2 linked regions of the Salipiger abyssi genome follow. The protein of the gene in region 1 binds, or shares a complex with, the protein of each later gene. Links are inferred from orthologs where the notes say so. Each region holds a gene or a part of one and is shown in the gene's direction. Other genes may lie near its edges.

What was found.
Region 2: the proteins of tldD (region 1) and Ga0080574_RS23890 are in contact, whole or in part, in a solved structure (PDB 5NJ9), measured with the Escherichia coli proteins. The link is inferred for Salipiger abyssi from one-to-one orthologs.

What each region holds. Positions count from the first base shown.
Region 1 is NZ_CP015093.1:552,875-556,147, reverse strand. What follows is about bases 15-2,971. They hold tldD (metalloprotease TldD), read left to right. Parts: upstream 15-760; coding sequence 761-2,182; downstream 2,183-2,971. Other genes in these bases: dprA (DNA-processing protein DprA), read left to right, coding at 2,749-2,971; Ga0080574_RS06255 (hypothetical protein), read left to right, coding at 2,163-2,603; coxB (cytochrome c oxidase subunit II), read right to left, coding at 15-570. Outside these bases: more of coxB, read right to left, coding at 1-14; more of dprA, read left to right, coding at 2,972-3,273. UniProt on the Escherichia coli protein: Metalloprotease involved in CcdA degradation. Suppresses the inhibitory activity of the carbon storage regulator (CsrA).
Region 2 is NZ_CP015093.1:4,177,591-4,180,716, forward strand. What follows is about bases 154-2,963. They hold Ga0080574_RS23890 (TldD/PmbA family protein), read left to right. Parts: upstream 154-790; coding sequence 791-2,137; downstream 2,138-2,963. Other genes in these bases: Ga0080574_RS23885 (phosphodiester glycosidase family protein), read left to right, coding at 154-678; Ga0080574_RS23895 (inositol monophosphatase family protein), read left to right, coding at 2,124-2,906. Also shown: more of Ga0080574_RS23885, read left to right, coding at 1-153; Ga0080574_RS23900 (DUF4170 domain-containing protein), read left to right, coding at 3,043-3,126.

The sequences.
Region 1 (3,273 bases):
CTTGGAATAGCCGGCGCTCACCAGCTTGGCTTCCATCGCGTCGTTGAACACATAGGGGCGGGCGCCGGCCTCTTCGTCCTCGGATGCCAGCGTGTAGGGCTGGCCGATCATGTAGCTGTCATAGGCCAGATCCTCGCCGACATATTCATAGCCCCAGTACCACTGGTAGCCGGTCACCTTGATGACCACGTCGCCCTCGGGGATCTCCTGCTGCTTGAACAGCACCGGCAGGGAGAAGGCGCCGATGACCACCAGGATGATGATCGGGCCGATGGTCCAGGCCACCTCGATCGGCGTGTTGTGGGTGAAGCTGGCGGGCGTCGGGTTGGCGCGGCGGTTGAAGCGGATGAAGGCAAAGACCATCAGCGCCACCACCAGCAGGGTGATCGCCGTGATGATGATGAGCAGCATGCCGTCGAGCCATTGGAGGTCGCGGGCCAGCTCGGTCGCGGCGGGCTGGAAGCCCAGGCCGCCTTGATGCGGGCGTCCCACCACTTCCAGGTCCTGGGCGATGGCGGGCGCGGCCAGAAGGCTGGCCATAAGCCCCGTCAGCATCGAAATCTTACGCATGTGTCACCTGATCCGGTTGTCGTTCTTGTTCGTTCGCAGGAGGATACATCCAGCGCGGTGCGACTGGGCGAGACCTCCTCCCCTCTGAGTTCCGCTCTTTAAAAAGCACAATCCGTGCATCAAATAAAGCAGGTCTGGCGCGGCAAAAAGGCGCTTTTTTTGATCTGGATCAAATAAATCGAGGTATCTCATGGCCGAAGCCCCTTTTCGCCCCTTTGAAACAGCGCTGGATCGCGACCGGACGCTGGCGCAGCTGCGCGCGGCGCTGGACGGCGCCGAGGACGGAGAGCTGTTCCTGGAACGCCGCCGCGCCGAGGCGCTGGTGCTCGATGACGGGCGAATCAAGACCGCGAGCTACGACGCATCCGAGGGATTCGGCCTGCGCGCGGTGAAAGGCGAGGTGGCGGGCTATGCGCATGCGACCGAGCTGTCGGAACGCGCCATCGCGCGCGCCTCGGAAACCGCGCGGCTGGCGGTGGGCGATGGCGGCGGCGTGCTGGCGCCGCCGCCCGCGGGCACCAACCGCACGCTCTATACCGATGCCGACCCGATCGTCGGGCAGGCCTTCCCGGTCAAGATCGACACGCTGCGCGAGATCGACGCCTATGCGCGCGGGCTCGACAAACGCGTGGTTCAGGTCACCGCCACCATCGCCGCGAGCTGTCAGGAGGTGGCGATCCTGCGCCCCGAGGGCACGCTGGTCACCGATACCCGCCCGATGACCCGCGTCACGGTCAGCGTGATCGTCGAGGAGAACGGCCGCCGCGAGGCCGGCAGCGCCTCCGGCGGCGGCCGCTTCCTGCTCGACGGGCTGCTGGAGCCCGCCGACTGGCAGGGCAAGGCGCGCGAGGCGTTGCGCATCGCGCTGGTCAACCTGAGCGCCGAGCCGGCGCCGGCGGGGGTGATGGATATCGTGCTTGGGCCGGGCTGGCCGGGCATCCTGCTGCACGAGGCCATCGGCCACGGGCTCGAGGGCGATTTCAACCGCAAGGGCTCTTCGGCCTTTGCCGGGCTGATGGGGCAGCGCATCGCGGCGCCGGGTGTCACGGTGCTGGACGACGGCACCATCCCCGACCGGCGCGGTTCGATCACCGTGGATGACGAGGGCACGCCCTCGGGAAAGAACGTGCTGATCGAGGACGGCGTGCTCGTGGGCTACATGCAGGACCGCCAGAACGCCCGTCTGATGGGGGTGACGCCCACTGGCAACGGGCGCCGCGAAAGCTATGCCCATGCGCCGATGCCGCGCATGACCAATACTTACATGCTGGGCGGCGACACCGATCCCGGCGATATCGTCGCGGATCTTGAAGACGGCATCTGGGCGGTCGGTTTCGGCGGCGGTCAGGTGGATATCACCAACGGCAAGTTCGTGTTCTCCTGCACCGAGGCCTACCGGGTGAAGAACGGCAAGGTCGGCGCCCCGGTCAAGGGCGCCACGCTGATCGGCGACGGCGCCACGGCGCTGCAACAGATCCGCGCGCTCGGCAACGACATGGCGCTCGATCCGGGCATGGGCAATTGCGGCAAGCAGGGGCAATGGGTGCCGGTGGGCGTGGGCCAGCCGACGGTGATGATCGGGGGCCTGACCGTTGGCGGTGCGCAGGCCTGAACGCCGCTGGCATCCGCTGCGTTCGGTTCCGGCCCCCGGGGCCGGGCTGTCGCGGCATCTTGGCGCTTTCGCGCTGACAGTGATTGCGGCTGCATTCGCGGGGATCATTCTGATCGGCGCGGGGGAGGTCCTCGCGTTACTCTCGCCTGATATGGGCATGGTCCTGAGCAGCTTCGGCGTGCTGTTTGGCATGTCGTTCCTCATGATCTGGCTGGGTCATCTGCCGCTTGCTGTCCTGCTCAACGTGATGACGCGATGCGGTATGGCCGGCTGGCTCAGTGTGGCGCTGGCCGGCCTGGCGATCGGCGCATTCTGGGCGGAGGCGCTGGATCTGTGGCCCGTGGCGCTGATCGGGCCGATACTGGCGCTGATACACGGCGCCGCTCTGCGACGGCCTCTGGCTGGGCGAACGGCGGATTGACGCGCGGTTCGCGGTTCCGGGGGGCGTACGTTTTTTGAAAGAGGGCAGTGTTTTTTGGCCCAGGCCGGGGATTTTTCGAGTTGGTTTACCACTGATTAAGGAAACTTGGGCTAGAGATATCCCTGCAAGCAGATGGGGCACAGGGATGACCGAGGGCAGCAACAGCTATTCTTCCACTCACCCCCCACTCCCACCCACCACGGAAGACGATCGGCTGTCCTGGCTCCGTCTCTTGCGCTCTCGCCGCGTCGGTGTGACGACCTTTTGGCGGCTTTTAACCGAACATGGCACCGCACAGGCGGCGCTCGAGGCGCTGCCCGGCGTTGCCGCCGCCGCCGGGGTCGAGGATTACCGGATCTGCCCCGAAGGCGTGGTTCTGGCCGAGCTCAAGGCCGCCCGCGCCCATGGTGCGCAGCCGGTTTTTCGCGGCATGCCCGACTATCCCGCGCTGCTCTCCGATATCTCCGATCCGCCGCCGCTTCTTTGGGTCACAGGCGACCCGGCGGCGCTGACCCGGCCCATGGTGGCGCTGGTCGGCGCGCGCAACGCCTCGTCGCTCGGCACCCGCATGGCGCGCGCCCTGGCGCAGGGGCTGGGGGAGGCTGGATTTACCGTGGTCTCCGGGCTGGCGCGGGGCATCGACGCGGCGGCGCATCTCGCCGCGCTCGAC
Region 2 (3,126 bases), 3.6 Mb from region 1 along the record:
ACCTGCGAGAGCGTGGATTACGAGCGCAACCGCTACACGCTCTGCACCGTCGATGCCGAACACGAAGAACTGCGCGGCTTTCTGAACGCCCCCGACGGCACGCCCTGGGGACAGTTCGCCACGCTCGACGCATCGCTGCGCGCCGAGGGCGAGACGCTGGTCTTTGCCATGAATGGCGGCATGTATCACGAGGATCGCGCGCCGGTCGGCTATTATGTCGAGGGCGGCGAGGAGGCGATGCGCGTCATCTCCAACGCCGGCCCGGGCAATTTCGGGCTGCTGCCCAATGGCATCTTCTGCATCCGCGAGGACCGCGCCGACGTGATCGAGACGCGCACCTTTCTGCGCGACCGGCCCGAGTGCCGCTATGCGCAGCAATCGGGGCCGATGCTGGTGGTCGACGGCGAATTGCACCCGCGCTTCCTGCCCGACAGCACATCGCGCTATATGCGCAACGGCGTCGGCACCTCGGAAGACGGCAAGAGGGCCGTTTTCGCGATCTCCGAAAGCGCGGTGACCTTCCACGAATTCGCCTCGCTGTTCCGCGACAGGCTGGGCCTGCCGCAGGCGCTGTTTCTCGACGGCAATGTCTCGCGGCTCTGGGCGCCGGAGATCGGCCGCCGCGATATCGGGCGCGCGCTGGGGCCGATCCTCGGCGTGGTCGCAAAGACCGAGTAGCGGGCGCCCCCCCCGCACCGGTAGCGCCACAGCGCAGACCAATCCGGCGCCTTTTCCTTGCACAGCGCCGCCGCGCGGCCTACCTCGGAGAACGACCCGAGACGGAGAACACATGACCCGCCCCCTCGATACCTTGACCGATGCCCTCCTGTCCGCCGCCCGCAAGGCCGGCGCCGATGCTGCCGATGCGCTGGCGGTCGCTGGCAGCGCCACCGAAATCGACGTACGCAACGGCACGCTGGAACAGGCCGAGCGCTCGGAGGGCACCGATATCGGGCTGCGGGTCTTTGTCGGCAGGCGCACGGCGGTGGTTTCGGCCTCCGACACGCGCGACGAAACACTGGCGGCGATGGCCGAACGCGCCGTCGCCATGGCCCGCGAGGCGCCCGAAGATCCCTATGCCGGGCTCGCCGATCCGGACCAGCTTGCCCGCGACTGGGATGCCGACGCGCTCGAGATGTGCGACCCGGCGCCGGAGCCCGCCCCGGCGGCGCTTCAGGAGGATGCCTGCGCCGCCGAGGCCGCCGCGCTTGGCGTCGCGGGCATCGGGCAGGTGCAGGCGGCCAGCGCCGGCTACGGGCGGCGGCAGGTGCATCTGGCCACCAGCAACGGTTTTTCCGGCGGCTATATGCGCAGCTCGCGCTCGGTGTCCTGCGTCGCCATCGCCGGCGAAGGGCTGGCGATGGAACGCGATTACGACGGCGACGGGCGCACCTTCCAGAGCGACCTGCGCGCGCCCGAGGAAATCGGCCGCAGCGCTGCCGAGCGCGCGCTGGAGCGGCTGAACCCGCGCAAACCCAAGACCGGTGCCTATCCGGTGCTCTTCGATGAGCGCATCGCCGGCGCGCTGATCGGCCATCTGATCGCGGCGGCCAACGGCGCGGCGGTGGCGCGCGGCGCGTCCTGGCTGCGCGACGCCCTGGGGCAAGAGGTGCTGCCGGCGGAGCTGTCGCTGATCGAGGATCCACACCGCCCGCGCATCTCAGGCTCCCGCCCCTTCGATGCCGAAGGCCTGCCGACGCAGCGCCGCGCCCTCGTCGAGAACGGCGTGCTGACCGGCTATACGCTCGATCTGGCCAATGCCCGCAAGCTGGATATGGCGCCCACCGGCAATGCCGCGCGCGGCACCTCGGGCGGGCCTTCGCCCAGCACCTGGAATCTCGAGCTGACCCAGGGGTCGCAGAGCCGCGCGGACCTGATCGCCGAGATGGGCACCGGGTTGATCGTGACCTCGATGATCGGCGCCACGATCAACCCCAATACCGGCGATTATTCGCGCGGGGCGGCGGGGCTCTGGGTCGAGAACGGCGTGCCGGCCTATGCGGTCTCGGGTGTGACCATCGCCGGCAATCTGCGCGACATGCTGCGCCGGATGACGCCCGCGAACGACGCCCGGCCCTGGCTGTCGCGCGTGGTGCCCTCGCTGCTGGTGGAGGGGCTGACCCTTGCCGGAGAGTGATCTCGCGCTGCTCATGCGCGCCGCCCAGGCGGCGGCCGAAACCGCGACGCGCTTTATCGGTGCCGAAATCAATGTGCGCCACAAGCCCGACGACGGCAGCCCGGTGACCGATGCCGACATGGCGGTGAACGCGGTGCTTGCGGAAATCCTGCGCGGCGCCCGCCCCGGCTATGGCTGGCTCAGCGAGGAGAGCGCCGACGATCCCGCCCGGCTGGCGGCGCAAAAGGTCTTCATCGTTGATCCGATCGACGGCACCCGCAGCTTCATCGAGGGCTCGGACAGCTGGGCGCATTCCATCGCCGTGGCCGAGGACGGAGAGATCACCGCCGCCGTGGTCTTCCTGCCGCTGCGCGACAAGCTCTATACGGCAGAGGCCGGTGAAGGCGCGCGGCTCAACGACCGCCGCCTGCGCGCCGGCAGCGCCGCGACGCTGGAGAGCGCGCATGTGCTGGCGACCAAGCCGGCGCTCGACCCAACCCACTGGCGGCAGGGCACGCCCGCCACCACGCGCAGCCACCGCCCCTCCATCGCCTACCGGCTGGGGCTGGTGGCCGAGGGGCGCTATGATGCGATGTTCACCTTCCGCCCGTCCTGGGAATGGGACATCGCCGCCGGCGCGCTGCTGCTCGCGGAAGCCGGCGCGCGGCTGACCGACCGGCGCGGCGATGCGATCCGCTTCAACGCCGAGAAACCGCTGCATGAGGGGGTGGTTGCCGCCAACCCGGCACTGCACGCGGATATCGTCGCGCGGCTGCGGCAGATGCCCTGAGCGCTCCACCCGTCCGCAAATTTCTTCGAAGAAATTTGCAAAAGTTTTCGAAAACTTTTGCACCGCCGCCTCCGCGCTTGACCTCGCCCGGCCAGCCCGTAGGTTGCCCCCGTCAGCACGGGAAAGGACATCAAGGATGGTTCAGCGACTGCACCTCGTCTTCGGCGGCGAACTCGTGACCCCGGAAAAGAACACCTTCAAGAATGTCGACGACATCCAT